DNA from 3 places in the Pseudarthrobacter sp. efr-133-R2A-89 genome. Region 3 is predicted to be linked to each of the others. Evidence: predicted binding sites of a transcription regulator. Region 3 holds the regulator's gene; each other region holds the start of a gene.
What was found. The regulator HrcA, encoded in region 3, represses chaperone genes, less so after heat shock. The targets are predictions, from matches to a motif close to TTNGCACTCGNNNNNNNCGAGTGCNAA.

Region 1 (10,156 bases), on a different contig from region 3:
CTCGGCGGCACACCGGGAGCGGGCGACATCGCGGTAGCCCTGGACGCGCCCTGGCCGCTGCAGGACTCCAACGCACCGATCAAGCTGGCGCTCTACGGCCGCAACGACACCGCCTTCGACGCCCTCGCCGCCGTCCTGGCAGGGAAGGCAACGGCGCCCGGAAAGCTGCCTGCCGCCGTCGGGCCCTATCCGGCCGGAACCGGCTGCACTCCGTGACTTGCGAGCGGGAGCGGCGGTGAGCGCGTTTAATGGTCGGGTGCCCATTCTGAATAAAGACATGACCCTCTGCATCTCGCTCTCCGCCCGCCCCAGCAACAACGGGACCCGGTTCCACAACCACCTTTACGGGCAACTGGATCTGAACTGGATCTACAAGGCGTTCGCGCCCACCAACCTTGAACAGGCCATCGCCGGCGTGCGGGGCCTGGGCATCCGGGGCTGCGCCATCTCCATGCCCTACAAGGAAGACGTCATAGCCCTGGTGGACGAGATGGACCCCTCCGCCAAGGCCATCGATTCCGTGAACACGATCGTCAACACGGATGGCCACCTGAAGGCGTACAACACCGACTACACGGCCATTGAGCAGCTCCTGGCCTCCAACGCGGTTCCCACCAGCTACTCCGTGGTGGTGCAGGGATCCGGCGGGATGGCGAAGGCCACGGTGGCGGCCCTGCGGGACGCCGGCTTCGCCAATGTCACGGTCGTGTCCCGGAACGAGGCCTCCGGCCGGGCGCTCGCGGACCAGTACGGCTTCCAGTGGCGGGCAGCGCTCGACGGCGGGACGGCTGACCTCATCATCAACGTCACGCCCATCGGTATGGCAGGCGGGACGGAAGCGGACACCGTGGCGTTCCCGGCGGAGGCAATCGAAGCGGCCCGCCTGGTCTTCGACGTGGTGGCCTTGCCCGCCGAGACGCCGCTGATCCGGGCCGCCCGTGCAGCCGGCAAGCCGGTCATCACCGGTGCCGAGGTGGCCACCATCCAGGCGCTCGAACAGTTTGTCCTGTACACGGGGGTGCGGCCCACGGCGGAGCAGGTGCGGGCCGCCGAGGAGTTCATGCGCGCCCAGTAGCGGACTGGCGGCCCGCCCGGCCGGCCCTAGGGCATGCAGGTCGGGACGGGTTCCACCACGACGGCCACCCGGTCCTCGCCAATCCGGGTCAGGACCAGGGTGGCGGCCTTCTTGCCGGAACCCTTGCCGGCCGCCTTTCCGCCCGGCAGCAGCTGCTTCCGCAGCTCTTCCGGGGTCACGGCGGTGCCCCGCTTCTTGATGTCCAGCACGGTGATGCCCTCCTGCTTCACCCAGGCTTTGAGCGCCTTGACGTTGTAGGGCATGACTTCCAGCACTTTGTAGGCGCGGGCGAACGGCGTGGCCACGAGTTCCGGGGCACAGACGTAGGCGATGTGCTCATCCACCAGGTGGCCGCCGAGTTCCAGCGCGACATCCGCCACCAGGCCGGCCCGGATCACGGCGCCGTCGGGTTCGTACAGGTAGCCCTCCACCGGTCCCACCGGTGCCGTGGGGCCTGCGCCGAAATCGTTGCCGCTGGTCAGCTCGGCCGCACCTTCCTGGCCAAGGACCAGGGCGGCGCGGCGCACCCCCGGCCTGCTGACGGCGTTGAACCACAGGGTTACCTCGGTGACGTCTCCGGCTACCGACACCCACTGGGCTTCGCAGCCGGCGGGCACGGATTCGTGCGGCATGCCGGGCCCCATCTTGACGCCCACCGCCTTTCCTGACGCCGCGAGCGATTCAACGAAGGACAACGGCGGTGAGAACGCCTCCGGGTCCCAGATCCGCTTGGTGCCGGACGTGGACGTGACCCGGCGTGCTGGATCCAGCCACACGCCGTCGACCCCCTCCAACGGCACGGCTGCCGCATCCGCGTGCACCACGGTGGCGTTGGGGAAGGGGATCAGGTTCACCGTGGCGCAGGCCGCCGTGGTCTCGTCCATTTCGACGGCGGTCACATTGAGGTCAAGGGATGCCAGGGCCAGGGAATCGGCGCCCAGGCCACAGCCCAGGTCCGCCACGTGGCTGATCCCGGCGGCGGCGAACCGCTGTGCGTGGCGCGCCGCGACGTTCAGGCGGGTGGCCTGCTCCAGGCCTGCCTGGGTGAAGAGCATCTGGCGGGCGAACTCACCGAACTTCGCCTCGGCCTTGGTGCGCAGGCGTGACTGGGTCAGGACGGCGGAGACCAGCCCGGCAGGATGGCCGGCCTTCCGGAGCGCGGAGTTGAGTTCGAAGGAATCCTCGTCGCGGTAGGGGCCCAGGGAGGCCAGCAGCTCCCAGCCTTCGGGGGTCAGCAGGGGTGCGATCTGGTCCTGGGGAGCGTGAGCCATGGGTTCCAGCCTAGTGGAGGAGCGGATGCCGGGTTGCCGATAGTGTGGACACCATGGATGAAACCGCAGCCCCCGGGGACACCGGCGAACACGAACCCAAGGAACGGGGTCCTGCCCGGTTTGCCCGCCCGGTCCTGATCGCCGCCGCCGTGGTGGCCGTGGTGTGCATCGCGCTCCTGGTGATCATCTTTGTCCTGGACACGTTCAACGCCACCGTCTATTCGGTGGGCGGCAACGACATCTCGGACAACACGCAGGAAGCCCGTGATATCCGCGGACTGTACGACGGCGCGCGGGCAGGGAGCATCTTCTTCCTGGTGGCCGCACTGCTCGCCGCAGCCGCAGCGGCCTGGGTTCTGTTCCGGGGCCGTAAACAGGGTGGCAGCGATGCCGACGGCGGCGAAGACGTGGACTTCGACGATCTGGGCCGCTGAAGCTGCCTGAGGCTCGTTGCGGGTCCCGAAACCGTGCTTAACGGAATACGCCGATGACGAAAAACTGGCACTCGCCTTGACCGAGTGCTAACCCTTACATAGAGTTTCAATTAGCACTCTCCCCCGGAGGGTGCTAACACATGAAGAGCTGCCAGCCAGGCTGCTGCCGGCACCGCGACGACGGTTTGCCAGCCACGGCGGAAAGCTTTCCAGTCCACGAATTTGCTGACGAAAAGGAGAGGTCCGAGTGTCGGTCTCTATTAAGCCTCTTGAGGATCGTATTGTTGTCCGCCCGCTCGAAGCCGAGCAGACCACGGCTTCCGGCCTGGTCATCCCGGACTCCGCACAGGAGAAGCCGCAGGAAGGCGAAGTTGTTGCAGTAGGCCCCGGCCGCTTCGAAGACGGCAACCGCGTTCCTGTCGACGTAGCCGTCGGCGACGTCGTCATCTACTCCAAGTACGGCGGAACCGAAGTCAAGACCGGCGGCACCGAGTACCTCGTGCTGTCCGCCCGCGACGTCCTGGCGATCGTCGTCAAGTAACTCTTTCGGATCCCCGTGCCGCCGGCCACGCTTATGCTGGCCGGCAGTGCGGGGTTTCTGTCTTTGAAAGGACAAAACCATGGCAAAGCAGCTTGCGTTTGACGACGCTGCGCGCCGGGCCCTCGAGGCCGGCATCGATAAGCTCGCCAACACCGTCAAGGTGACGCTCGGCCCCCGCGGCCGCAACGTCGTCCTGGACAAGAAGTGGGGCGCCCCCACCATTACGAACGACGGCGTCACCATCGCCCGCGAAGTCGAACTGGACGACCCCTACGAGAACCTTGGCGCCCAGCTGGCCAAGGAAGTCGCTACCAAGACCAACGACGTTGCCGGTGACGGCACCACCACAGCCACCGTCCTGGCACAGGCCCTGGTCAAGGAAGGCCTGCGCAACGTTGCCGCCGGTGCTGCCCCCGGCCAGATCAAGCGCGGCATCGAGGTCTCGGTTGAAGCCGTCGCCGCCCGCCTGCTGGAGAACGCACGCCCCGTCGAGGGCACCCAGGTTGCCAACGTTGCCGCCATCTCGGCGCAGAGCGACGAAATCGGCGAACTCCTCGCCGAGGCTTTCGGCAAGGTGGGCAAGGATGGCGTCATCACCATCGAAGAGTCCTCCACCACCCAGACCGAACTGGTCCTCACCGAGGGCATGCAGTTCGACAAGGGCTACCTGTCCCCGTACTTCGTCACCGACGCAGAACGCCAGGAAGCTGTCCTCGAGGATGCCCTGATCCTGATCAACCAGGGCAAGATCTCCTCCATCCAGGAATTCCTGCCGCTGCTGGAAAAGGCGCTGCAGAGCTCCAAGCCGCTGTTCATCATCGCCGAGGACGTCGACGGCGAGGCCCTGTCCACGCTGATCGTCAACCGCATCCGCGGCACCCTGAACGTCGTGGCCGTCAAGGCACCGGGCTTCGGTGACCGCCGCAAGGCCATGCTCCAGGACATCGCCACCCTCACCGGCGCACAGGTTGTGTCCCCGGAACTGGGCCTGAGCCTGGACACCGTTGGCCTGGAGGTGCTCGGCACCGCCCGCCGCATCACCGTCACCAAGGACAACACCACCATCGTCGACGGCGCAGGCTCGGCCGAAGACGTTGCGGCCCGCGTCGCGCAGCTGCGCGCCGAGCTCACCCGCACCGACTCCGACTGGGACCGTGAAAAGCTCCAGGAGCGCCTGGCCAAGCTGGCCGGCGGCATCGGCGTCATCAAGGTGGGTGCTGCCACCGAGGTTGAGCTGAAGGAAAAGAAGCACCGCATCGAGGACGCCGTATCCTCCACCCGCGCTGCCCTCGAAGAAGGCATCGTGGCCGGTGGCGGCTCGGCCCTGATCCACGCCCTGAAGGCACTGGATGAGGACCCGTCCGTCAAGGCACTCGAAGGCGACGCTGCCGCTGCCGTGGGCATCGTCCGCCGCGCCCTGGTCCAGCCGCTGCGCTGGATCGCCCAGAACGCCGGCTTCGACGGCTACGTCATCACCTCCAAGGTGGCCGACCTCGAAACCAACAACGGTTTCAACGCCAAGTCCGGCGAGTACGAGGACCTGATCGCTGCCGGTGTCATCGACCCCGTCAAGGTCACCCGTGCTGCCCTCCGCAACGCGGCCTCCATCGCCGCCCTGGTTCTCACCACCGAGACCCTGGTCGTGGAGAAGCCGGCCGAAGAAGACGAGCACGCAGGCCACAGCCACTGACCCTGCCCGTCTTCCCCTGCAGAAAACCGGTCCAGCATCTGCTGGGCCGGTTTTTTGTGCACCCGGGGCCGCGGGTCAGGTTGCGGCCATCTCCGACGTCTCAACCCCGCCCGCCCGTTCGTACACCAGCGAGACCGCCCCTTTCGGGAAGCTGCGTACCGGCTCGGCGAGGCGGTACGACGCCGGGACGGTGCCGGCGTCGAACAGGCGTTTGCCCTGGCCCAGCGTGACCGGGTACAGCCAGAGGTGCAGCCGGTCCAGCACATCAGCAGCCAGCAGCGAGCGGATCAGGACGCCGCTGCCGAACATGTGCACCTGCCCGTACTCGTCCCGGAGGCGTCGTGCAGCCCGTTCATCCGGCAGGACGGTGGTGCCGGCCCAGCCTGGGGTGGACAGGGTGCGCGAGACCACGAACTTTGGTACCCGGTTGAGCGCATCAGCAATGTCCCCTGCCTGGTGCGGCCAGTAGGCCGAAAAGATGTCGTAGGTCCGCCGGCCGAGAAGCAGGGCATCCATGCGGCCAATCTCTGCGGGGATGGCGGCGCCGGCCTCGTCGTCGGACACCGGTGCCTGCCAGCCGCCGAAGGCGAACTCTCCGTGGGTGTCTTCCTCCCGGCCGCCGGGAGCCTGGTAGACGCCGTCGAGTGTGATGAACAGGTTTGCCACGATGAATCCCATGCGTCCAGTGTGGGAGGGGCCTTGGGCGCTGTCCAGAGCAGGGAGCCGGCGCGTGGCAGGATGGTGCCATGCTGCTCCTCGAGCTCGTCAAGACCTCGGACGCCGTGGCGTCCACCCCCTCCCGCCTGGCGAAGGTCGATGCACTGGCGGACCTGCTGCGCCGGCTTGAGCCGGCTGAGATTCCGACGGCGGTGGGCTTGCTGTCGGCGAAGCCCCGGCAGGGCCGTGTTGGCGTCGGGTGGCGCAGCGTGGCGGCTTCGAAGGCCGAACCGGCCCTGGAAGCAAGCCTCACTGTGGCCGACCTCGACGCGGCCCTGGACACGCTGCTCGCCACCGCGGGGGCAGGTTCGGCGGCCAGTCGCGCCGCGACGCTCGGGAACCTGATGCGGGCTGCGACGGCGGGGGAGCAGGCTTTCATCTCCGGCGTCCTGCTCGGTGAGCTGCGCACCGGCGCCCTCGACGGCGTCCTGACCGATGCCGTGGCCCGCGCTGCGGAGAGGCCCGTCGCTGCCGTGCGGCGTGCGGCGATGCTCTCCGGGGATCTTGGCGGGACCGCCCTGCTCGCCATGACCGGGACCGCGGCCGAGCTGGAGGCGGTGGGCCTCCTCGTCGGCCGCCCCGTGCAGCCCATGCTTGCCGCCACGGCCGCCAGCCCCGGCGAAGCCTTGGAGACCACGGGGGAAGCCTCGGTGGAATACAAGCTCGACGGCGCCCGGATCCAGGTCCACCGGTCCGGCGCCGAGGTCAGCATCTACACCCGCAACCTCGCCGATGTCACGCACCGCCTCCCGGAGGTGGTCGAGCTGGTCCGCGGGCTGCCGGTGCAGGATGTGATCCTCGACGGCGAGACCCTGGCCCTCGACGAAGACGGCGGCCCGCGGCCGTTCCAGGAAACCATGGCCCGGTTCGGCGCGGATGCCGTGCGGGAAACGGTGCTGCACCCCTGGTTCTTCGACGTTCTGCACATCGACGGGCGGGACCTGCTGGACGAACCGTTGTCGGTGCGCATCGACGCGTTGGAACGGATTGCCCCGGCCCATCGGATCCCGGGCGAAATCACGGCGGACCCGGAGGTGGCTGAACGGGTGTCCCGCGACGCGTTGGCTGCGGGTCACGAGGGCGTGGTGGTGAAGGCCATCGGGTCCGCCTACGCTGCCGGACGGCGGGGATCCAACTGGGTGAAAGTGAAGCCGGTGCTCACCTACGACCTGGTGGTGCTTGCCTGTGAGTGGGGGTCGGGCCGCAGGACCGGGCTGCTGTCGAACCTGCACCTCGGCGCACTGGACCCGGACGGGGACTTCGGCGAACCAGGCGCGTACGTGATGGTGGGGAAGACCTTCAAGGGGCTCACCGATGAGCTGCTCCGCTGGCAGACGGAGAAATTCCAGGAGCTCGAGGTGCGCCGCACCGCCGGCACCGTGTGGGTTGAACCGGTCACCGTCGTCGAAATCGCCATCGACGGGGTCCAGCAGTCACCGCGCTACCCGGGCGGGATCGCCCTGAGGTTCGCCAGGGTGAAGCGCTACCGGGACGATAAATCCCCGGCCGAAGCCGACACCATCCGGACCCTGCGCGCCTTGCTGCATCCCTAGCGGACCGTATCCCGGGGGCTGCGCAGTTGCCGGGCGATCAGTGGCGGAGGCCGCTCCGTTGGCCCTGCACGCTGTGTGCCGTTGCACCGGGCCGCCGCCGGGCCACCAGCCGGTAGAAGAGAAGGACCGCGACGGCGGCCACGACAATGCCGACGAGGTTCAGCAACAGCTGCAGGGCCGAGCCGGCCGCCTTCGGATATTCACCCAGCACTAAGGCAACGGCAACGTACCCTGCGGCCGGAACCGTGGTCACCGAAATGAACACGCCGATCAGCGCCGCCGAGCGCCGGCCGATGATCGACAGCATGCCCGCGATACCCGCCAGGACGGCAACGATCAGTGAGTAAGGGCCTGGATGGTAGATGAATTCGACGGCCGAACCCGTGTCCAGGGCATCCCGCGGAAAGAGGCCCAAGGGGATGGACAGCCATGCAGTCAATGCCGCCAGCAGCATGGCAACGGGGAACCCGACACCCAGGGCAATGGCAGCACGGCGGCCAAGCTTCCACTGCCGGGTGGCCAGCGAAACGGCGAGGGCCACCAGCGGCCCGAACTCCGGACCCACCGCCATGGCACCCACAATTGCAATGGGCGAATCGGTCACGATGCCGATTCCGGCGAGCTGGGTCGCCAGCACCAGGAAGGCCAGGAAGTTCCACGTGAGTCTGGAGTCCTCGCCGGTTTGGCGCGTGACGTCGTCCCAGATCACCGCGTCCGCGCCGTCCCCGGGCGCGGCATGCTCCGCCCGGTCAGCACTGCTGGAGAGCACGAATTCCGGCGTCGTCATGGCGACGGATCCCACGTCGCGGATCTTCAGGACCTGGAGCTTCTCCAGGAGTTCCTCCACGGATTCCCTGGCGACCTGGACCTCGATGACGTCGCCCGCCGGCACCACGGACGCGCCGGGAACCACCGCCACGCCCGCCGTTCCCACCTGGTCCCGGCAAGTCTTCACCGTCACCGCGGACAATTCTCCGGGCACGCAAATCCGCAATTGGACAATCACGCCGGCTCCCTTCCACACCTCGGCCCAGCTTAGTTCGCGCCGGACCCTGGATTGGCCCTTCCAAACGCCGGTGCGTAGGCTTAATGTTTTGGCTGGCCGGCGGCGTGAGGGGTTTTGGAGTGTCGAAGACAGGAACCCGGACGGCGCCGGAGCCACCGGGACCCGCCCCAGGCCGCGACCGCAAACCGACCTTCCGGCCGGAGGTCCAGGGTTTGCGTGCACTGGCGGTCCTCATGGTTGTGGCCTATCACGTCTGGTTGGGACGCGTGTCCGGCGGGGTGGATGTCTTCCTGCTGATCTCGGCCTTCCTGCTCACGCTCTCCTTCGTCCGCAAAGCAGAGTCCGGCCAGCCCTTCCGGCTGATGGCCCACTGGCTGCACCTCTTCGAGCGCCTGCTGCCGGCCGCCGTCGTGGTGATCCTCGGGGTGCTGGCCGGCACATGGCTGATCCTGCCCCAGGGCCGATGGCCGCAGGTCCTGGACCAAGCCTGGGCCTCGCTGTTGTACAGCCAGAACTGGCTGCTGGCTGACGCCGCGGTGGACTACTACGCCCAGGACCACGCAGGAGCCAGTCCGCTGCAGCACTTCTGGTCGTTGTCCATCCAGGGGCAGGTCTTCATCCTGTGGCCGCTGATCTTCGCCGCAACCGCCGCGCTCCTGCCCGCCGTCCGCCGGATTCCCCTGCTGGGCCGCGCGGCCTACCGGGGCCTGCTGGCCGTGGTTTTTGGCGCGGTGTTCGCCGCGTCGCTGGCCTACTCGATCGACCAGACCGCCACCAACCAGGCCTACGCATACTTCGATACCGGCGCCAGGCTCTGGGAGTTTGCCCTCGGGTCGCTGCTGGCGCTGGCGTTGCCGTACCTTCGGCCCGGCCTCGCACTGAGGGTGGTCCTGGGCTGGATGGGGCTCGCCGGCATGGTCTCCTGCGGATTGCTCCTCACGGTCGACAGGTCCTTTCCGGGCTATGTGGCACTCTGGCCCACGCTGGCTGCCGCTGCCATCATCGTCGCCGGGCAGTCCGGCAGCCGCTTCGGCGTGGACAGGCTCCTGAGCAGCCGCCCGGCCGTCGCCTTGGGCGACAACTCCTACGCCCTCTACCTTTGGCACTGGCCCCTGCTGGTGCTGGCGCTGGCGGCCACGGGGGTGGAGGCGCCGAACCTCAAGCAGGGCCTCGGGATCGTTGCCGCCGCCGTCGTGCTGGCTTTCCTTACCACCCGTTTCGTTGAAAAACCGTTGCGCGACTGGCACTGGCCCAAGCTCCGGGCGTGGCGCACCGCCGTCGTCATAGTTGCCTGCGGTGCGCTGCTGGCCGGTCCCGTCGCCGTCTGGCAGACATCGCTCACCGCGGAGGAAAGCGCGACGGCGGCACAGCCCCGGGAGCTGACGCCGGGTGCGTTGGCGCTCACCCCGGAGAACGAAAACGTGCCGGCTCCCCGGGCAAGGACCATTCCCGGCCCCACTGCCCTGGACAACGACTGGGCCGGAATCGACTCGCCCTGCACAGGTTCGAACGCCACGGACGACCCCATCCTGGAAGGGTGCCGCCAGGAGCTGCCGGAAGAACCGGCCACCAAACGCATCGTGGTGCTGGGGGATTCGCACGCCCAGCAATACCTTGCCGCGCTGGCTCCGGTGGCCGCAGCACGCGGTTGGGAACTGGTGACATTGCTCATGCCGGCATGCCGGTTCGGCGCGGAATCGGAAACCCGCAACGCGGAATGCAATGCCTACAACAGGTCCAGTTCCGCCTACGTCCTGGAACATCGTCCGGATGCTGTCTTCACGGTGGCGTCGCTAACCCATGAGGACGCTCCCTTCGAAACGGAGGTGCCCGGCTACCTTGCAGGAGTCGCTCCGTTCGCCGAGGCGG
Region 2 (10,156 bases), on a different contig from region 3:
GCACTGGCTCCGGTGGCAAGTGCCACGGCAGTTCCCTGCAGGGCCCGGCCGGCACAGAGGGCTGCCAGCGACTGCGCCTCAGCAAAGATCCAGCCGCCGGCCAGACCCGTCAGCACAGCAACCAGGAGGGCTGCCCGCCGTCCGATGTGATCGGACCAGTGGCCGGCCACCAGCAGGGTTCCCACCAGCGCCAGGACGTAGCTGGCGAACGCTGCCGTAACGTCCAGGCTCGAGAGACCAAGGCTGGACTGCAGGAGGGGATACAGCGGCGTGGCCAGGTTGGCGCCCACGAGGAGTATGAAAATGACCGCACCGGAAATGACCAGCCGGGCGGTGGTGGAGGCATTCCACCCGGCGTGGGTTGCCGTTGCCGGACGCATGCGAAGTTCACTGAAGACCGTCATCGTGCCGCCTTAGGGATCGCCGCAGCGGAGAGTCCTTGTGGGACGCCGGCGCGGATACAACTGTGATGCTTCAAGGGTGCGGCAGGGTTGCGCGATCAAACCGATATGGGGTGGATAATTGAGCATAATTATCAAATATTGGATCCCAATGTGGTGGAGAGTGACGATCGTGAACAAGTTGGACCCCACTGACCTGAAGATCCTCCTGGCCCTGATCCAGGATCCGCGGATACAGATCGGGGAACTCAGCGAGTCCTTGGGCATCGCCCGGAACACCGCCCAGTCCCGGGTGCGCCGGATGCTCCGCGCAGGCGTCCTGCGTCCGGGCGGCCGAGAGGTTGACCTTGAGGCGGTGGGCTACGACGTGGTGGCCTTCGTGACCATCGAGGTCTCCCACCGGGAACTGGACGGGGTGGTGGCAGCGCTGCGGCTTATCCCGCAGGTCCTGGAGGTTCACGAAATCTCCGGCCGCGGGGATGTCTGGTGCCGGGTGGTGGCTACGGACACGCACAATCTCCAGGCATCGCTGCGCCAGGTCCTGAGGATCAAAGGGGTCATCCGGACCGAGACGGTGCTGGCCCTGCACACCCATATCCCCTATCGGACAGAGCCCCTCATCAGCGGCCTCAGCAATGCCGCATCCGCGGCGGCTAGGATTTCCTGAATGACCATCATCGATAACGCCGTCTACGTCAACGGTGTCCGCCACGCGGAGCCCGAAAGCCTGGAGCAGACCTTCGAAACCCTTGCCCGGCACGGTGGCATGGCGTGGATCGGGCTCTACCGGCCCACGGCGGAGGAAATGGCGGCTGTGGCGTCGGAATTCGGGCTGCACGGCCTGGCGGTGGAGGATGCCGTCTCAGCCCACCAGCGGCCCAAGCTGGAGCGGTACGACGACAATCTCTTTACCGTCCTGCGGCCGGCCCGGTATGTGGACTCGGACGAAACGGTGGAATTCGGCGAGCTCCACGTTTTCACGGGCAAGAACTTCGTGGTCACGGTACGCCACGCCGAAACTGCCGGCGTAGCCAGGGTACGGCAGCGCCTCGAGGCCCGGCCCGACCTCCTCCAGCACGGGCCCGAAGCCGTCCTGTATGCCCTCCTGGACCGGGTGGTGGACGACTACGCCCCGGTGGTGGCCGGACTCGAGAACGACATCGACGAAATCGAGGACCAACTCTTCAGCGGAGATTCTTCGGTGTCCCGCCGGATTTACGAACTGGCCCGGGAAGTCATCCAGTTCCAGCGCGCCATCCACCCGCTGCCGGAAATGATGGAACAGCTGAAGCGGGGTTTCGAAAAATACGGGGTGGAGACCGATTTGCGGCACAACCTGCGGGACGTCGAGGACCACGTGGAACGGGTGATCTCCCGCGCAGACTCCTTCCGCGACATTTTGCAGAACGCGCTGACCCTGGATGGAACACTGACGGCAAACCGGCAAAACGAAGTCAGCGCCGAGCAGAACGAGCAGGTCAAGAAGATCTCGTCCTGGGCGGCCATCCTGTTCGCACCATCGTTCGTTGCCGGCATCTACGGCATGAACTTTGACAACATGCCTGAGTTGCACTGGCCCTTGGGCTACCCCATGGCGCTGGGCCTGATGGTGGCCGCTGCGGCACTCATGTACGGCATCTTCAAGAAAAAGGGCTGGATTTAACCCGAATGCCCAAGGCGCCACCCCGTTGTGGAGGGTGCTGCCTTGGGCGTTCAGTGTGTTGCGCCAGGATCAGGTCAGGCGTTGGTCCTGCGCTTGAGCCAACCCCAGACACCTGTTGCGACGAACAGGACCAGGCCGATGATGGCGAGCCAGAGCAGGCCCTTCACGACGAAGCCGACGATGGACAGAATGAGCCAAATGACAAGCAGTCCGATGATTATTCCCATGGGCCCACTCTAGGCCCGCCTTGCAGTAACGGCGGGGGCATTCGACTGCGTTTCGCCCATCAACTTTGCGCTGGGGTGGGGGTTCTGGTGGAGCTAAGGAGATTCGAACTCCTGACCTCTTCGATGCGAACGAAGCGCTCTACCAACTGAGCTATAGCCCCCGGAGTGGCCGCAGCCTGCGTGGTACTCCAGGCCGGTGCGGAACCGGTGTCCCTAGGCTACAAATAATCCGTGTCCAACACCAAATTGGGGCGCCCGGCGGGGCCGAGCCGGTAGGAATGCTTGCCGGCCGCCTACGCGCGGCGGCGCTGGAGGACGTCGTCGAGGTTGCTCAAGGCACTCTGCGCCTTGGTCAACTGAGGTGAACCCGCTGGCTGGGACGCGACTTCCGGGGCGTCGCCACCGGCAGCCCCCTGCTTCAGCGACGGTTTGCCAACCGCCTTCGGAGCCTCCGGCAGTTCAAGCGGCAGGGGCTCGGGCCGCTCAGCCTTTGCTGCCTCAACGTAGGTTGGCCTGGGAACTTCGACCGGCTCCCACGGAGTTCCCGCGGGAGCGCCTGCCGACGCAGCGGCAGCACTGGTGTCACCGGCGGCAACGGCGACGGCGAGGGCCGCCTCACGCAGTTCCACAGCAGTGAGCGGTTTGGCCTTGGCCTCACCCGCTTCGGCATCAAACAACGGGCTCTCCGGCCGGGCCGGAGCTGCGTCGGGTTTGGGCACGGTGACGGGTTCCGGCTCCTGGCGCCGGGAAGGCGCACTCATGGCGGCACGGAAGGCCGCGTTGACCTTCGCTTTGCGGTCCCGGATAGCCAGCCAGCGGAGCAGGGCCACCGCGCCGAAAGCCAGCGCAAAGGCGGTGAGGGGAAGGGCCGCCGATCCCACACCGAAGGGAAGGAGGACGCCTGAAATGAACGCTGTCACCAAGCACAGCAGACCCGCCAACGCCAATGCCGTCCGGCCATACCGGATGCGGAACCGGGGCGCGGGCGGGGTGCTGGCAGCGCCGGCAGCGGCTGCGGCACTCTTCCTGGGTTCCATGGCTTTCTCCTGCTGGGCGACGACGTTCAACACTTTGCCGGCGGGCTGGTCCGGCTTTTCATCGGCGGGGACGTCTGCCAGGAAGTCGCCGGCGGCCTGGACCTGGCGCCTTCGGTTCCGGAGGACGTACGGGGCGACCCAAAGGATCCAGAGCGCGACGGCAACCACGAGGATCACTGAGCTGCTAAGGGGGAAGTCCACACTCAAAACCGTATGAGCATCATGCCTGCTCAGGCCGCATTAGCCCCGGTGTGTCGTACCCCTGTCCACAAACCGATGGATTTATGACGGCCGGGACGCCAGCCACGGCGCCAGCAGGCCCGCCGGGACTTCTTCGGAGGTCAAGGCAAACGAACGGTGATCCGCCCACCGGCCATTAATGTGCAGGAAACGGGGCCGGTACCCCTCATCCCGAAATCCCAGCTTCTCCACCACCCTCAGGCTGGGCCCGTTCTCCGGCCGGATGTTGATTTCCATCCGGTGCAGGCCCAGGGTCCGGAAGCAGTGGTCAGTCACCAGGGCCACGGAGGTGGGCGCGATCCCCCGGCCGGCCCGGGCTTGATCCACCCAATACCCCAGAGTGGCCATCATGGCCGAACCCCACACAATCGAGGACACGGTCAGCTGGCCGACGATGGCCGGATTCCGGAGTCCCGGGGTCCGCTCGGTGATGACGAATGGAAGCGCCGTGGCCTGGGCTGCCTGCGCGTTCAATGAGCGCACCATGTGCCGGTAGTCGGGCAGCCCGCCTCCGGGTTCAGGGTTGGAGGCTTCCCAGGGCGCCAGCCACTCGCTGTTCCTGGACCGCACCTCGGTCCATTCCCTTTTGTCGCGGTAGCGGATGGGCCGCAGGACCAGGTCACCGCATTCGAGGGTGACCGGCCAGATGGGACCGGTACGCACGGCGTCAGCTGGAAAGGCCGGCGGTGAAACCGGGCAGCCACTCCCGCAGGCCGGGGCCCAGGTCATCGCTGTCGACGGCCAGCTGGACGCAGGCCTTCAGGTAGCTGAGCTTGTCCCCGGTGTCATAGCGGCGGCCGCGGAACACCACGCCGAAGACCCCGTAGCCCTTGCCGTCTCCGGACGCGAGTTCCTGCAAGGCATCGGTCAGCTGGATCTCGCCGCCGCGGCCGGGTGCGGTGTGCTCAAGGACATCAAAGACAGCGGGGTGCAGGACGTAGCGGCCGATCAGCGCCAGGTTGGACGGTGCTTCCTCGGGTGAGGGCTTCTCCACGAGCCGGTTGACACGGACGTACCCTTCGCCGTCCAGCTCCTGGACGTCGGCGCAGCCGTAGGCACTGATCTGTGCGGGCTCCACCTCGATGAGGGCGACGACGGAGCCACCGGTCTTCGCCTGCACGTCGATCATTGTGCTCAGCAGTTCGTCGCGTGCATCGATGAGGTCATCACCCAGCAGGACAGCGAAGGCTTCGTCGCCGACGTGTTGTTTGGCGCGGAGTACGGCGTGGCCCAGGCCGTGCGGGTCGCCTTGCCGGACGTAGTGGATGTCGCCCAACTGGCTGGCTGCCTGGATGGAGGCGAGCTTCTCGGTGTCGCCCTTGTCGGCGAGGGTCGATTCGAGGGAGGGCACGCGGTCGAAGTGGTCTTCCAGGGCACGTTTGTTCCGGCCCGTAATCATCAGGATGTCGTTCAGGCCCACATGGACGGCTTCCTCCACCACATACTGGATGGCAGGTTTGTCCACGACGGGGAGCATTTCCTTCGGCATTGCCTTGGTGGCCGGCAAGAACCTGGTGCCCAGGCCCGCTGCTGGGATGACGGCTTTGCGGACTCTGGGGTTACTGGTAGTCACCGGACTAATCTAGCGTCAGCGTCAAGCATTTCAGTAACCACCGGCACGGCAGGCCGTCATCCGCCTGTGATGCCGTGGAACGCCAGGCACCGAGGAAGGACACCATGCAGGAGACGACGAATCCCGCCAAGGACGAGATCCGGGCGGCCCACCGGCGCCGGCGGGCCGCCCGGACGGAGGCGGAGCTGGACGCCGCCGGGTCGGACCTGGCGCGCCACGGGGAAGCCTGGGCAGCATCCGTCACCGCGGGGCGCCCGGGAACCGTATGCGTCTACCTGGGTGTCGGGAAGGAACCGCCCACCATGCCGCTGGTCCATGCGCTGCGCGGCAGCGGCCACGAGGTCCTGCTTCCGGTATGCGAGCCGGGCCGGGAGTTGAGCTGGGTGTTCTGGACCCCGGATACCAGCTTCGAACGCAGCTTGCACGCGCCCATCCTGGAACCCGCCGGGCCCCGGCACGGGCCCGAGGTCGCCGGGACCGCAGCGGCGCTCATCATTCCCGCCACCGCCGTGGACCTGTCAGGCAACAGGATCGGCCAGGGGGGCGGATACTACGACACCTTCCTTGGGCATCTGGCCACCGCCGGGAAGGAAATACCGTTGGCCGCTGTTATCTACGACGATGAATTGCTTCCCGCGGGGCGGATTCCTGCCGAGGAATTCGACCGCCCGGTCCCGGGTGTCCTGATGCCGTCCGGGTACCGGGGCCTGCCGGGTGGCCGCTGAACCCGGTCCCCTCCGGGCGCAGTGATAGAATTAGCACTCAGGCCCTGCGACTGCTAACGGATTACCGGGTGGCAGCACGGGACCTCTCGTTTGCCCAAGAGGAGGAGCACCAGTGCCAACATATGCTTACGCCTGCAAGGATTGCGGCCACGCCTTCGACATCGTCCAGTCGTTCTCGGACAGCAGCCTGACATCCTGCCCCGAATGCGAGGGCACGTTGCGCAAGAAGTTCAACAGCGTGGGTGTGGTTTTCAAGGGCTCAGGTTTCTACCGTACCGACTCACGCGATTCCAAGGGCAGCTCGGTCTCCCCCGCCCCGGCAGCGGCGCCGGCGGCGCCTGCCGCAGCGCCCGCCCCGGCAGCGGCGGCCAACTAGCCCCACGCACTGATGACGACGACGGCCGGCGCCTCCTGGCGCCGGCCGCCTTTGTCCACATAGCCGCCACCAGCACTGTCGTGCCGCTTCGGCCGCCAATAGCGTGGGCGCATGCCTGCATATCCACGCCGTGGCCGCAACAGCCTCCGGATTCCCACCCCGTCCCGTACTGCCAGCCGCCCCGCCAAGGCCAACCACCCCATCCCGGCGCAGGTTGCCTCCTGGCTGGGCCGCAACCGCCGCCTGGCCGCCGCCCTTCTCCTGTGTGCAGCGGCGGCCACCGCCGTCAATCAACTGACGCCGGCTCCGCTCCCGACCGTAACAGCACTCGCTGCTGCGCGGGATCTTCCGGCAGGTACCGCTGTGACGGCGGCAGATTTGGCCAGCGTTCATGTGCCGCCCGGAATGGTCGCGGAGGGCTTCCTCCAAGACACCGCCGCAGCCGCCGGGAAACAGCTCGCTGGACCGTTGCGAAAAGGCCAGCTCGTTACTGACGCCCAGCTCCTGGGCCCGGGCCTCCTCATTGGGACGCCTCCGGGCTCGGCCGCGGTTCCGCTCCGCATGGCGGACCCGTCTTCCATTCAGCTGGTGTCCCCGGGCCAGTTGGTCAATGTGGTGCTCACATCTGCCAACGGGTTTGACCAGCAAGGCCCATCAGAGGTGCTGGCGTCTGCGGTTCCCGTGCTCTGGACTTCAAACAAGGGCGGCCAGAGCGGCCAATGGCTGGGTACAACGGAGACCGACGGGTTGATAGTGGTGGGAGCAAACGCGGAACAGTCATCCCGGCTGGCTGGAGCGTCAACGCAGGGCAGGCTCTTCTTCGTCCTGGTGGGTCCGCCGTGACACCCCGGATACGATTCCTGGACAACCTCCGGGTTGCCCGGGCCTGGAGGCCTTGCTGCGGGTCAGCCCCAGTGCGGCGGTTTCTGTTCCTTCAGCCAGGCGTCGTGGTCGTCCTCACGGTCGCCCCAGCTGCGGGCGTCGTCTTCCGCGGCCTTGCTGGGCAGCACAGCGTCGGTACCTGCGGTGGCCCGCCCTGGCGCCGGAGCGGACTGGGGCGCACCTGCCGGAGTTCCGCCGTCAGTTACCGCTTCCGTCTTCTCGTTCTCGCTCATATCTTCTCCGGCCCGATTTTCCGCGGGCCCATTGTTGTCGGAAACGTTGTCGTTGGAGGCGCTGAGGCCGGAAACATTGACGTCGGAGACGCTGTCTTCCGCGGCCATGCCGTTGGCCTCCGTGGTGTCCAGGCCACCGGCGCGCCGGCCCTGGCTGGGGCGGATGCCCACGTCGGGGTCTTCGGAGTCATTCCGGTTCCCGCCACTGGCGTTCCGCGGCAGATAGGCAACACCGGTGGCCGGCGCCGCATCGATCCCATTGAGCGCCTGGTCCACGTCGTCGTCAAGGAATCCGGCCGAGGGCGCAGTCCTGCCCGGCAGCACCAGGTTTTCCAGGCCGAGGTACCCGGCAATGCGGTCGGCACAGGACGACGGGTCGGTAAAGACCTCGATGGTCCACAACGGCATATAACGCCATCCCAGGCGTTCCAGCAGCTGCGGGCGGAGCCTGCTGCGTTCCCGAACGCTCATGGTGCGGTACTGCCTGGTGCCGTCGGACTCGATCGCCACCGGTCGTGGCAGGTCGGCGTCGTCCTTGCCCATGGTGTTCAGCGGGTCAGCCGCGGCCACAACGTCGATGGCGCCGTCGTACTGGTGCCAAACCCGGGCGCCGCGGGCGCGCAACCGGTCACCCAAGTCGGCGACCAGCGGGTCCGCGCCGAGTGCCTGTTCGCTGGCGGCTGCCCGGGAGGCGGGAGTTCCGAGGTCGGTGTTACCCGAAATTTCGCGGTTCAGCAGTGTGTACAGGTCCACCGCGCCGTGCGTGAGCCTGGTATGGTCCAGGTCCTCGGGCCGGAAGCAGGTGAGCACATGCATGGACCGGCGCGCCCGCGTCATGGCCAGGGCGAACTTCTCCCTGCCACCTTCCGCGGACAATGGTCCGAAATTGTGCAGCGCCCGGCCGTGCGGGGTGCGCCCAAAACCTGGGGAGAAAATAACGTGGTCGCGGACCAGTCCCTGGGCCCTCTCCAGGTCCACCACCCTGAAGGACTCAGGACCGGCACCGAAGAAGCCGGCCATCCCGGGCTGGTTGGACAGCTGAAGGCGGATGGACTCACCAATCCTGGCGGCGTGCCGCAGGCTCGCGGTGACCACGGCGAGCGAAGTACGCGGACGCAGGCGGGCGTGCTCGAACACGAGCTCGACCACCCGGTTGACCTCAGCCACCACCGACTCCACGCCCTCGTGGTCGGCGCTGGGCAGGCCGGTGCCGTCAGGCAGGTACTCCACCAGCAGCGCCCGGTCCAGGCCCGTCGCCGACTGGCCTTCGGGCAGCCGGCGCAGCCCGCCGTCGTAAAAGTTCTTACTCAGCTGCAGGACGAGGTCCTCGTCCACAGCCCGGTACACGACGTTCAGCCGCCAGACCGGAAGCACCGCAGAGAGAGCCGTGAAGGCGCTCTCCACCCTGTGGTGGGCGGACTCACCGGCGGCGAGGCGTTCCACGCCCACGGTAAAGGTCCGGGGCGAAGCGATGCGCGGGTCGCCGAACGCAATCACCTGGCGCGCACGGGCGATCGACGGCAGGACGGCCTGCAGCGACGTGGCCTCGGCATCCAGGATCACGACGGCGTCGAAGTGTTGCTCCGCCGGGAGCAGACCGGTCATCAGGTATGGGCTGACAGACCACACCGGAACCAGGGTGCCGATCAGGTCGGGGGCCTGCGCGGTCAGGGACGGCAGTGATACCCGGCCGTCCTTGAGCAGGCTGCGCAGCAGGCCCGCCTGGCGCGGCTGTTCGGCGATCGCTCCGCGCCAGCGTTCCGCCAAGTCCCAGCGAAGGCGTGCGGCGCCGCTGGCGATGTGGGCGTTGTCCGCCAACCGGTACTCGGCCTCAAGCTGGCGCAGCGCGTCGCCGTCGGACATGGCCAGGTAGTCATCGCCGCTGATCATGGCCTCAAGGGCGGACTGCCACCAAGCCAGTTCCAGCTCGGCTGCAACGGACCGTTCCGGGACTTCCCGCTCCGCAAGGTCTGCCAAGAGTTCGCCCAGGCCGTGCTCGCGCATGTTTTCGATCAGGAGGGTGCGTTCGGGGAGCGTCTTGAGGGTGTCGGTGTCCGCCACGAGGCGTTCCAGCCGCTCCATCAGCTGGCCATAGGGCGCAGCGGCGAGGGATCCGCCGGCTTCCGTGTGCCGGAGCGCCTGGCCCAACTGTTCCAGCTCCCCGTCCAGCGACCGGTACATGGCGATCATTTCGGCCAGGCCGGACGGCACCGCTGGGTGGCGTTGGGTGGTGGCGTAACCGGCCCAAAGGGCGCGCTGCTCCTGGACCAGGACCAGGGATGTGTGCAGATCGGCGATGTGCACGCCCGGGCGCACGTATTCCTTGGCCACCCGGCGAAGCCTGGAACGCTGCATGGACGTCATCTCGATGCCGCGCTCACGGCGCCACGCTGACGGGGCCGTGGCGGAAATCAGGTCCGTCACGGGCCGATCGAAGATGTCCGGCGTGAATTTGTCCAGGCTGCCGCGGACGGCAACCAGCAGCTCGAGCTGCTCGCCCCATTCCGCAAAGGACTCCCCCAGCCGGATTTCAGCGTGCTCGGCGACGGCGTCCATGCGGTCGCGTAGCACCGGGAGGCTCTTGGCCACGGAGCGGACCAGATCCTGCGCTTCCTCGGTTTCCTTCCGGGTCAGCAACCGCGCGCCGTGCCAGGGGCTGGTGGTTGCGGCCTTGCTGAAGCTGCCCAGTTCGGCAGCACGGCGAAGCCTTCCGGCCAGCTCCTCGCGGTCGCGGATGCTGTCCAGGACACTGCGCTTCAACCGGACGGTGGTGGCCGGCGCCGGATGGATCGAGGTGAG
Region 3 (9,382 bases):
CCGCAGACCCGAGCGCGTACCAAACGGCAGGTCCACCTGGGTGACGTCTCCGGTGACCACCATCTTGGAGCCGAACCCGAGACGGGTCAGGAACATCTTCATCTGTTCCGGCGTGGTGTTCTGTGCCTCGTCAAGGATGATGAAGGCGTCGTTGAGTGTCCGGCCGCGCATGTAGGCCAGGGGTGCCACCTCGATGGTCCCGGCGGCCATCAACCGCGGGATGGACTCGGGGTCCATCATGTCGTGCAACGCATCGTAAAGCGGCCGGAGGTATGGATCGATCTTGTCGCTCAGCGTTCCGGGCAGGAACCCAAGGCGCTCCCCTGCCTCCACGGCGGGGCGGGTGAGGATGATGCGGCTGACCTCTTTTTGCTGCAGGGCCTGGACGGCTTTGGCCATGGCCAGGTAGGTCTTGCCGGTGCCCGCGGGGCCGATCCCGAAGATCACCGTGTTGGCGTCGATCGCGTCGACGTAGTTCTTCTGGTTCAGCGTTTTGGGCCGGATGGTCCTGCCGCGGCTGGAGAGGATGTCATGGGTCAGGACGTCCACGGGGTTCTGCAGTGACTGGGTGCGCAGGAGCGCCACCAACTGCTGCAGCACGGCCGGGGTGATCACCGTGCCGCGGGCCACGAGGCCACGGACCTCCTGGAGGAGCCGCATGATACGGGGGACGTCGCTGGCCGGTCCGCTGATGGAGAGCTCGTTGCCGCGCACGTGGAAGTTGACATCCGGGAATTGGACTTCGATGAACCGCAACGCCTCATCGTGGCTGCCAAGTGATTGAACCATCTGGTCCGAGTTCTCAAACAGGACAACTTCGGTCCTCGTGCCCGGCAGTGAGTGGGGAAACTCCCCCGGGCTGCCGTCGCCTGTGTTGAGCCGGCGCTTACCATTTGCTGATTCAGTCATGGTGCTGGCCCGCAGGCCTGTGGTCCCCTCGAAGTTCTTCAATCCAATTTTCCGCGCTGGAAGGGGCGCCCGTTGCACGGTGCTCCTTGCCCAGCGATCCCTTCATCTTACGCCAGCAGCTGGCGGCTACGCGTACCGGCCGGCTGCTGAACGTCCTGCGGTGCAGCCGTTTGATATCAACTTCATATCGGCCTCATATCGTTCCCGTTGCAGTTGGGGCGCGACGGCCACAGAACCGCTGCTGGGCCTTACCGCTGTGTAATGCTGGAAATCCAGCAACTGCTGGGACTTCCAGGCCGCCAGGGGATCGGCCCGCCACGCCACGAAAGGACAAGGGCAGGACAGTGCCGGATACCTCTGTGCCCAAAAGGGCAGGCCGAACGAAGGGCCCCTTTCGCCCGGCTGTCCTGGCAGGCGTCCTGGTGCTTGTTCCCATACTGGCAGGCTGCACCGCAGAGGGCGGCCCATCGCCGACCGGCACGCTCGCCTCGGTCCCGGCGTCCGGCGGGACCATGCCGGATGCACCGTCCACCAGCGCTCCGCTGGAGACCACCCAATCCTCCAACAAGGCGCCCGTGTACTGGATCGGCCGCAGCGGCGGCAACATCTTCCTCTACCGCGAATTCCGCGACGTCCCGGAGCAGGACAACCCGGTGACGCGCGCGTTGCGGGCCATGATGTCGGAGAAGCCGCTCGATCCTGATTTCTTCACGCCATGGCAAAATCCGGACAAACTGGCCACCTCGATTTCAGGCAAAGACGTCATCACCGTGGACGTTTCGGCTGACGCGTTCAACAGCAACCTCGACGCCGACATGGCTGCCCGCGCCATCCAGCAACTGATTTATACGGCCACCGCGGCGGCCGCCAGTTCGGGGCTGATTGACACCAGCCAGCAGGTCCGGGTCCGGATCCTCGTGGACGGGCACACGGACTACGTCGCTTTCGGCAAGGTCCAGTTGGGCGCCCTGATGACCCGTGCCGCCGGCCTGGTGGCGCCGGTCTGGATCATCGACCCGCAGGAGAATACCGAAGTCCCGGCAGGCAGCGTGAAGATCACCGGGCGCAGCACGTCGCCGGGAGCCAAGCTCCACTGGCAAATCCTGCAGGTGGCGGACAACGGCGGCGGCAAGACGCCTTTCCTGACCGGCGAAACGACGGCGGCCGCGGAACAGGGCCAGGCAGGGGCCTTCACACTGGCCCTTAACCTGCCGGCCGGTGATTATGAACTCCACGTGGCGCAGGCCGGGTCCGGTGGAGAGCCGGACCGGAACGAGGACACCCGGTCCTTTAAGGTGCGGTAGCCCAGCGTCCCAGGATGTCGCTGGCCAGCACGACGGCGGCCGGGCCGGCAGTGGAGGACCGCAGGACATGGTGCCCCAGCAGGGCCGTCACCGCGCCGTTGTCACAGAGCTTGGTCACCTCGCGGGGACTGATGCCGCCTTCGGGGCCAACAATCAGCAGAATCTCGCGGGGCCCGGTGCCCGCGCTCCCCCGCCATCCTTCAAGGACGGTTCGCAGGGGCCTGACGGCGTCTTCGTGCAGGATGACGGCCAGGTCCGCGGCCGCCACAGCGTTGCAGAGCCCGGACGTTTCGACGGCGTCCCGGACCTCCGGAATCCAGGCGCGGCGGGCCTGCTTGGCGGCCGCGGCAACGGCCGACTGCCACTTGGCGTGGGCCTTGGCGGCCCGGTCCCCCTTCCAGCGGACGATGGACCGTTCCGACTGCCAGGGTATGACGGCGTCGATGCCCAGTTCCGTTGCCGTCTCAATGGCCAGTTCGTCCCTGTCGCCCTTGGCCAGTGCTTGCGCCAGCACCAGCCGGACCTCGGGCCTGTGTTCGGCCACCACGGTCCCGCACTCCACTTCCAGTGCGGTGGACGATGCCGACGCCACCTTGCCGGTCATGCGGACGCCGGCGCCGTCCACTATGTCCACGGCCTCCCCGGGCGACAAGCGCTTTACGGTGACTGCATGCCGGGCTTCGGGTCCCTCCAGGACAAAGACCTGGCCGGGCGCCAGGCCGTCCAGGGAGCCGGGGCTGGCGAAGAATACGGGGTTGCTCACCGCTACAGGTTACCGAGCCGGTCCCGGAGCTTGGCGAACATGCCGCCGCTGGCGGCGAGCTTACCCTCAGTAATCTGTTCCCCGCGGAGCTTGGCGAGCTGGCGCAGCAGGTCCTCTTGCGCGGCGTCGAGTTTGGCGGGAGTGTCCACCTGGAGGTGGACCTTCAGGTCTCCGCGCCCGTAGCCCCTCAGGTGGGTGACGCCCAGCCCGCGAAGGGTAATGACCTCGCCGGACTGCGTGCCGGGCTTGACGTCGATCTCCTGGCTGCCGTCGAAGGTTTCCAGGCTGACGTCCGTGCCGAGGGCAGCCGCTGTCATGGGGATGTGCAAGGTGGCGTGAAGGTCATCGCCTTCGCGGACATAGGTGGCGTCGTTGTTGACCCGGATCTCCACGTAGAGGTCGCCGGCGGGGCCACCGGCGGGGCCGGCTTCGCCCTGCCCGGAGAGCTGGATGCGGGTTCCGGTGGCAACGCCGGCAGGGACCTTGATGGTCAGTGAGCGGCGGCTGCGGATGCGGCCCTGGCCGCTGCATTCGTTGCAGGGATCCTTGATGACCGTGCCGAAGCCTTCGCAGGTGCCGCAGGGGGCCGCCGTCATGACCTGGCCAAGGATGGAGCGCACTGCCCGCTGGACCTGGCCGCTGCCGCCGCAGATATCGCAGCGCTCGGGGTGCGTGCCGGGGCGGCAGCACGATCCGTCGCAGGTGGGGCAGACGACGGCGGTGTCCACTTCGAGCTTCTTGTTGACGCCAAAGACGGCGTCGCGGAGGTCGATCCGGACGCTGATGAGCGCGTCCTGGCCCCTGCGCACCCGGGAAGCCGGTCCGGACGTGCCGCCGGCACCGAAGAAGGTGTCGAAGATGTCCTGGAATGCGAATCCCTGGCCCGCGTACCCCGCGCCGCCGAAGCCGTTGTCTGTTCCGTTCTCGTTGCCGGTGGTGTCATAGATGCGGCGCTTCTGGGGGTCGGAGAGGACCTCGTAGGCGTGAGTGACTGCCTTGAAGCGTTCCGACGCGTCGTCCCCGGGGTTTACGTCGGGGTGAAGGGTACGGGCCAGTTTGCGGTAGGCCTTTTTGATCTCTTCGCCCGTAGCTTCGGGGGAGACTCCAAGGACGTCATAGTGGCTGCTCAAAGTTCGTATCTCTTCCTTGTTGTACTGCGTGCAGTTGGGTCCGGTGTCCGGTCCTGATGCCGGACGTGGTCCGGTAACGAAGGATCAGGGCCCCAAAATCCTGGAAAGGTAGCGGGCCACGGCCCTGACGGCGGCCATGGTGGTGGGATAGTCCATCCGTGTGGGGCCGAGGATCCCTACCTTCGCGGCGCTGTCAGGGCCATAGCCTGTGGCCACCACGGACGCCTCTGCGAGGCCGTCGTAAGGGTTCTCGCGTCCGATACTGACGGCCACGCCGCGGTGGTCCTGCGCCATTTCGCTCAGCAGCCGCAGCATCACCACCTGCTCCTCGAGTGCTTCGAGCACCGGGCCGATGCTGAGTGGAAAGTCTACGTTGGACCGGGCCAGGTTGGCCGTTCCGGCCATGACCATCCGGTCTTCCCGGCTGCTCTGGGCCAGGACCTCCAGCCCAAGTGCCAGTGCGTGCGCGGCCTGGCGCTGAGGGTGCGGTGCGGCGGCGACGACGGCGGGCAAGGCCTGGGCGAGGCGGCTCAGCGACGTGCCGCCCAAGGCCCCGAGGAACCGGGTCCGCAACTCCGCAAGCGCCTCGTCGCCGAGGTCCTGGCCGACGTCGATCACACGCTGCTCAACTTTGCCGCTGTTGGCAATCAGCACCACCAGTACTTTGCGCGGCGCCAGCAGCACGAATTCAATGTGGCGGACCAGGGCCCTGCTCAAGTGCGGGTACTGGACCACTGCCACCTGGTTGGTCAGCTGGGACAGAAGACGGACCGTGCGGTCCAGGACGTCGTCGAGGTCGTCCGCGCCTTCGAGGAGTGATTGGATGGCCCTCCGCTCTGCCGCCGACAAGGGCTTGACCGCCGAGATTTGGTCCACAAACAGGCGGTAGCCCTTGTCCGTGGGTATCCGTCCTGCGCTGGTGTGCGGCGCGGTGATCAGGCCCTCGTCCTCCAGCGCCGCCATGTCATTGCGGATCGTGGCGCTGGAAACACCGAGATGATGACGCTCCACCAGCGCCTTTGAGCCGACGGGCTCGCGGGAGTGGACGTAATCCTCCACGATCGCCCGCAGCACTTCCAGTTTGCGTGGCTCGCTCACTCTCCACCTCCATCCACGGTCCGGGGCGCGTGCCCCGTCCGGTGCCGCCCAGGGGTTAGCACTCGACATGCCTCAGTGCTAACAGTCTATTATGCCTCGGCCCGTTGTTAGCATTGGTACCGCTCCGGGCGAAACTCCGGGGGTGAGGACCTAGCGCGAGGCGGATCGAATCCATGGACTACCAGAACTGGGGCCCCCGCGGGATTTCCGCCCCTAGCCGGACCGAACTGCCGGAAGTTCCCGTGGAGCGCGGCATGGTGCTGGAGGAAGTCCAGTCGGGCTGGGTTGGAGCTGTCACCCGGGTGGAGAAATCGGGCGGAATGCACGTGGTGGCCCTCGAGGACCGGCGCGGAAAGTCGCGGTCCTTCCGGCTGGGGTTCGGGTTCCTCCTGGAGGGACAGCCGATCCGCCTGATGCCGCCGGCGCCCGCCCGCGCGGCCGCCGGTCCCGCTGCGGGACGGACCGCTTCCGGGTCGGTTCGGGTTTCCGGACAGCGCGCCCAGGTGGCAAAAGCCAGCCGGATCTGGGTGGAAGGCAAGCACGACGCCGAACTGGTGGAGAAGGTGTGGGGAGACGACCTGCGGGTGGAAGGCATCGTCGTCGAGCCCCTGCACGGAATCGACGACCTCACGGCCGCCGTGGCGGACTTCAGGCCGGGACCTGGGCGCCGGCTTGGGGTCCTCGTGGACCACCTGGTGCCCGATTCCAAGGAATCGCGCATCGCCGACGCCGTGATGGCCTCCCCTGGCGCCGCCGGAAATGTCCTGATCGTCGGCCACCCCTACGTGGACGTATGGCAGGCCATCCGCCCCGCCGTGCTGGGCATCCAGCAATGGCCGGCAATTCCCCGCGGGCAGGACTGGAAGACCGGCATCCTGAAGGCCTTTGGCTGGCCGCACTCCACCAAGGAAGATATTGGCCTGGGATGGCAAAAACTCCTCGGCGCCGTCCGCACGTACGCCGACCTGGAACCATCGCTGCTGGGACGGGTTGAGGAAGTGATCGATTTCCTCACCGTGCCCTGAAAGCCGCTTCCGCCCCGCGACCCAGTATTCTGGATACTGCGATGCCTTGATTTTGGCAGCGTTGCACCGAGTCCCTAATAGTCGTCAGCACCACTTGCACCCCCGAAGGAAAACAGACTGTGGCAGAAAACGCACGTGATCACAGGGATGGCCAAGGCCGTTCCGAGTACCATGGCGTCCCCGCCAACGCGCTGCCGCTCACGGCCAGCGAAGACCGCCAGTGGGCCACACTGGCCCACTTCGGCGGGATCCTGGGGTGCATTCCGTCCCTGCTGATCTACCTGATCTTCCGGGACCGCGGACCGTTCACAGCACAGGAGTCGAAGGAAGCGCTGAACTTCAGCCTGCCGCCCACCATCGCCGCGGTCCTGGCCAACATCCTGGTGTTCATTCCCTACGTAGGCAACATCTTCGCCGTCATCGCCACGCTGATCTGGGTTGCGCTGACCTGCTTCTCGGTGGCCGCAGGGATCCACGTCAACCGGGGCCAGCCGCACCGCTACCCGTACAACCTGCGCTGGATCAAATAGTCCCCAGCGGCTCCCAGCCCTCGCAAGCTCAAGCCGGGGCCCTCGCCGCTGTCGGCCCACCCAGCGTAATCCAGCCTTCGCAAGCTCAAGCCGGGGCCCTCGCCGCTGTGGGCCCACCCAGCGTATTCCAGCCCTCGCAAGCTCAAGCCGGGGCCGTGCTGCGGTTAGTCGGGCAGGATCCTGCGGACCACGGCGTCCGCCAGGAGCCGGCCCTTCAGGGTGAGGACCAGCCGTCCGTGGAACGCCGCGGCCGGTTCCACCAGTTCGTCCGCGATCAAGCCCGCCACCTCATGGCGGCCCAAAGTGCTGAGCGTCGAGACGTCGAGGCCTGACTGCAGCCGCGCCTCCAGCATCACCCGCTCCAGTCTCCTGGTGTCCGAATCGAGGGTTTCGCGGCCCGCAGCCGGCGACAGGCCCTGCGAGAGCCGGTTGGCGTAGGCCACAGGGTGCTTGACGTTCCACCACCGCACGCCGCCCACGTGTGAGTGGGCGCCGGGCCCTATCCCCCACCAGTCGTCGCCCCGCCAGTAGGCCAGGTTGTGCCGGCAGGCCTGCTCCGGGGTCCGGGCCCAGTTACTGACCTCGTACCAGCCCAGCCCGGCTTCGGTGATCAGCTCGTCGGCGAGCTCGTACTTGTCGGCGTGGTCGTCGTCGTCGATTCCCGGGACCTCGCCGCGCCGCATCTGTGCGGCGAGCTTGGTGCCCTCCTCGACGATCAGCGCATAGGCGCTGATGTGGTCGGGCTCGTACGACAAGGCTGTTTCAAGGGAATACCGCCAGTCGGCCAGGGACTCACCGGGCGTGCCGTAAATCAGGTCCAGGCTGACGGCAAGGCCCGCCTCCCGGGCCCACCGGACCACCTGCGGAACCCGGCTCGGGGTGTGGGTGCGGTCCAGGACCTTCAATACGTGCGGGACGGCGGATTGCATGCCGAACGACACCCGGGTGAAGCCGGCTTCCTTGAGGATAGCGAGGGATTCGGGCGTGACCGAGTCGGGGTTGGCCTCGGTGGTGACTTCCGCACCCTCCTCGATTCCCCACTGGTCGATGGCGGCACGAAGGATCATGGCGAGATCGCCGGCCGGCAGGAGTGTAGGGGTGCCGCCGCCGAAGAAAACGGTGCTGAGCTTGCGTGCCGGGACGCCGGAACGCTTCAGTACCTCCGCGGCCAGCCCCACTTCCGAGACGGCCGTCCCCGCGTAGGCATCCTGGGAAGCGCCGCCGCCGAGTTCCGTTGCCGTATACGTGTTGAAGTCGCAGTACCCGCAGCGCACGGCACAGAAAGGGATGTGGACGTACAAGCCGAAGGCCCGGCCCGCCGCACCCTCTGCTGCCTGCGCAGGCAGCAGACCGTCCGACGGCGCCGGGTCGCCAAGGGGAAGAACGCTGGGCATCAGCGGGTCCCCCGGTGCGCGGTGGTCACTTCTTCTTGGCCTTGTCCTTTGAATCGTCCGTGGTGAGGGCCGCGATGAACGCTTCCTGCGGAACTTCCACCGTGCCGACCATCTTCATGCGCTTCTTGCCTTCTTTTTGTTTCTCCAGCAGCTTCCGCTTACGGGAGATGTCGCCGCCGTAGCACTTGGCCAGGACGTCCTTGCGGATGGCGCGGATGCTTTCACGGGCGATGATCCTGGAGCCGATGGCCGCCTGGATGGGCACCTCGAACTGCTGCCGCGGGATGAGTTCGCGCAGCTTGCCGGTCATCATCACGCCGTAGGCGTAGGCCTTGTCCTTGTGCGTGATGGCACTGAACGCGTCCACCTGTTCGCCCTGCAGCATGATGTCGACCTTGACCAGGTCGGCTGCCTGGTCGCCGTCGGCCTTCCAGTCCAAGGACCCGTAGCCGCGGGTCTTGGACTTCAGGATGTCAAAGAAGTCGAACACGATCTCGGCCAGCGGGAGGCGGTACCTGATCTCCACCCGGTCCTCGGACAGGTAGTCCATCCCGCCCAGGACGCCGCGGCGGGCCTGGCAGAGTTCCATGATGGCGCCGACGAATTCGTTGGGCGCCAGGATGGTGGCGGACACCATGGGTTCGCGCACCTCCGCGACCTTGCCTGTGGGGTACTCGCTGGGGTTGGTCACCTGGACCACCTTCTTGTCCTCCAGGGTGACCTCGTACTCAACGTTCGGTGCGGTGGAGATGAGTGCCAGGTTGTATTCGCGTTCCAGGCGTTCACGGGTGATCTCAAGGTGGAGCAGGCCCAGGAAACCGACACGGAAACCGAAGCCAAGGGCTGCGGAGGTTTCCGGCTCGTACACCAGGGCGGCGTCGTTGAGCATGAGTTTTTCGAGGGCGTCGCGGAGGACCGGATAGTCGGCGCCGTCCAGCGGATACAGGCCGGAGAACACCATGGGCTTGGCGTCTGCGTAGCCGGGCAGTGACGTGGCCGCCGGCTTCGCCAGGTTGGTGACAGTGTCGCCCACCTTGGACTGGCGCACGTCCTTAACGCCGGTGATGAGGTAACCCACTTCACCGACGCCCAAGCCCTTTGACGGCGTGGGTTCCGGCGAGCTGACACCGATTTCCAGCAGCTCGTGCGATGCCCTGGTGGACATCATCTGGATGCGCTCACGGGGGTGCAGCATGCCGTCCACGACGCGGACGTAGGTGACCACGCCA

Region 1: groES (co-chaperone GroES) is a predicted target of HrcA. The motif match lies at 2,845-2,871, and genes of this name have one in related genera.
Region 2: QRM95_RS17240 (FmdB family zinc ribbon protein) is a predicted target of HrcA. The motif match lies at 5,897-5,923, and genes of this name have one in related genera.

The regions. Positions count from the first base shown of each region.
Region 1 is NZ_JARVSE010000010.1:287,971-298,126, forward strand. Features, by position in the region: gene QRM95_RS17125 (glycoside hydrolase family 3 N-terminal domain-containing protein) at 1-216, shown strand, start outside; gene QRM95_RS17130 (shikimate 5-dehydrogenase) at 257-1,075, shown strand; gene QRM95_RS17135 (THUMP-like domain-containing protein) at 1,102-2,346, opposite strand; gene QRM95_RS17140 (hypothetical protein) at 2,400-2,780, shown strand; gene groES (co-chaperone GroES) at 3,028-3,321, shown strand; gene groL (chaperonin GroEL) at 3,401-5,011, shown strand; gene QRM95_RS17155 (dihydrofolate reductase family protein) at 5,087-5,689, opposite strand; gene QRM95_RS17160 (ATP-dependent DNA ligase) at 5,758-7,281, shown strand; gene QRM95_RS17165 (DUF389 domain-containing protein) at 7,319-8,242, opposite strand; gene QRM95_RS17170 (acyltransferase family protein) at 8,371-10,156, shown strand, end outside.
Region 2 is NZ_JARVSE010000010.1:313,455-323,610, reverse strand. Features, by position in the region: gene QRM95_RS17285 (MFS transporter) at 1-404, opposite strand, end outside; gene QRM95_RS17280 (Lrp/AsnC family transcriptional regulator) at 574-1,068, shown strand; gene corA (magnesium/cobalt transporter CorA) at 1,069-2,064, shown strand; gene QRM95_RS17270 (hypothetical protein) at 2,139-2,291, opposite strand; tRNA gene QRM95_RS17265 (tRNA-Ala) at 2,377-2,452, opposite strand; gene QRM95_RS17260 (hypothetical protein) at 2,585-3,505, opposite strand; gene QRM95_RS17255 (GNAT family N-acetyltransferase) at 3,611-4,231, opposite strand; gene galU (UTP--glucose-1-phosphate uridylyltransferase GalU) at 4,236-5,141, opposite strand; gene QRM95_RS17245 (5-formyltetrahydrofolate cyclo-ligase) at 5,246-5,866, shown strand; gene QRM95_RS17240 (FmdB family zinc ribbon protein) at 5,979-6,242, shown strand; gene QRM95_RS17235 (RcpC/CpaB family pilus assembly protein) at 6,354-7,085, shown strand; gene QRM95_RS17230 (AAA family ATPase) at 7,148-10,156, opposite strand, start outside.
Region 3 is NZ_JARVSE010000001.1:316,291-325,672, forward strand. Features, by position in the region: gene QRM95_RS01465 (PhoH family protein) at 1-909, opposite strand, end outside; gene QRM95_RS01470 (GerMN domain-containing protein) at 1,329-2,213, shown strand; gene QRM95_RS01475 (16S rRNA (uracil(1498)-N(3))-methyltransferase) at 2,200-2,976, opposite strand; gene dnaJ (molecular chaperone DnaJ) at 2,979-4,106, opposite strand; gene hrcA (heat-inducible transcriptional repressor HrcA) at 4,191-5,204, opposite strand; gene QRM95_RS01490 (DUF3097 domain-containing protein) at 5,378-6,229, shown strand; gene QRM95_RS01495 (DUF4870 domain-containing protein) at 6,349-6,759, shown strand; gene hemW (radical SAM family heme chaperone HemW) at 6,924-8,153, opposite strand; gene lepA (translation elongation factor 4) at 8,179-9,382, opposite strand, start outside.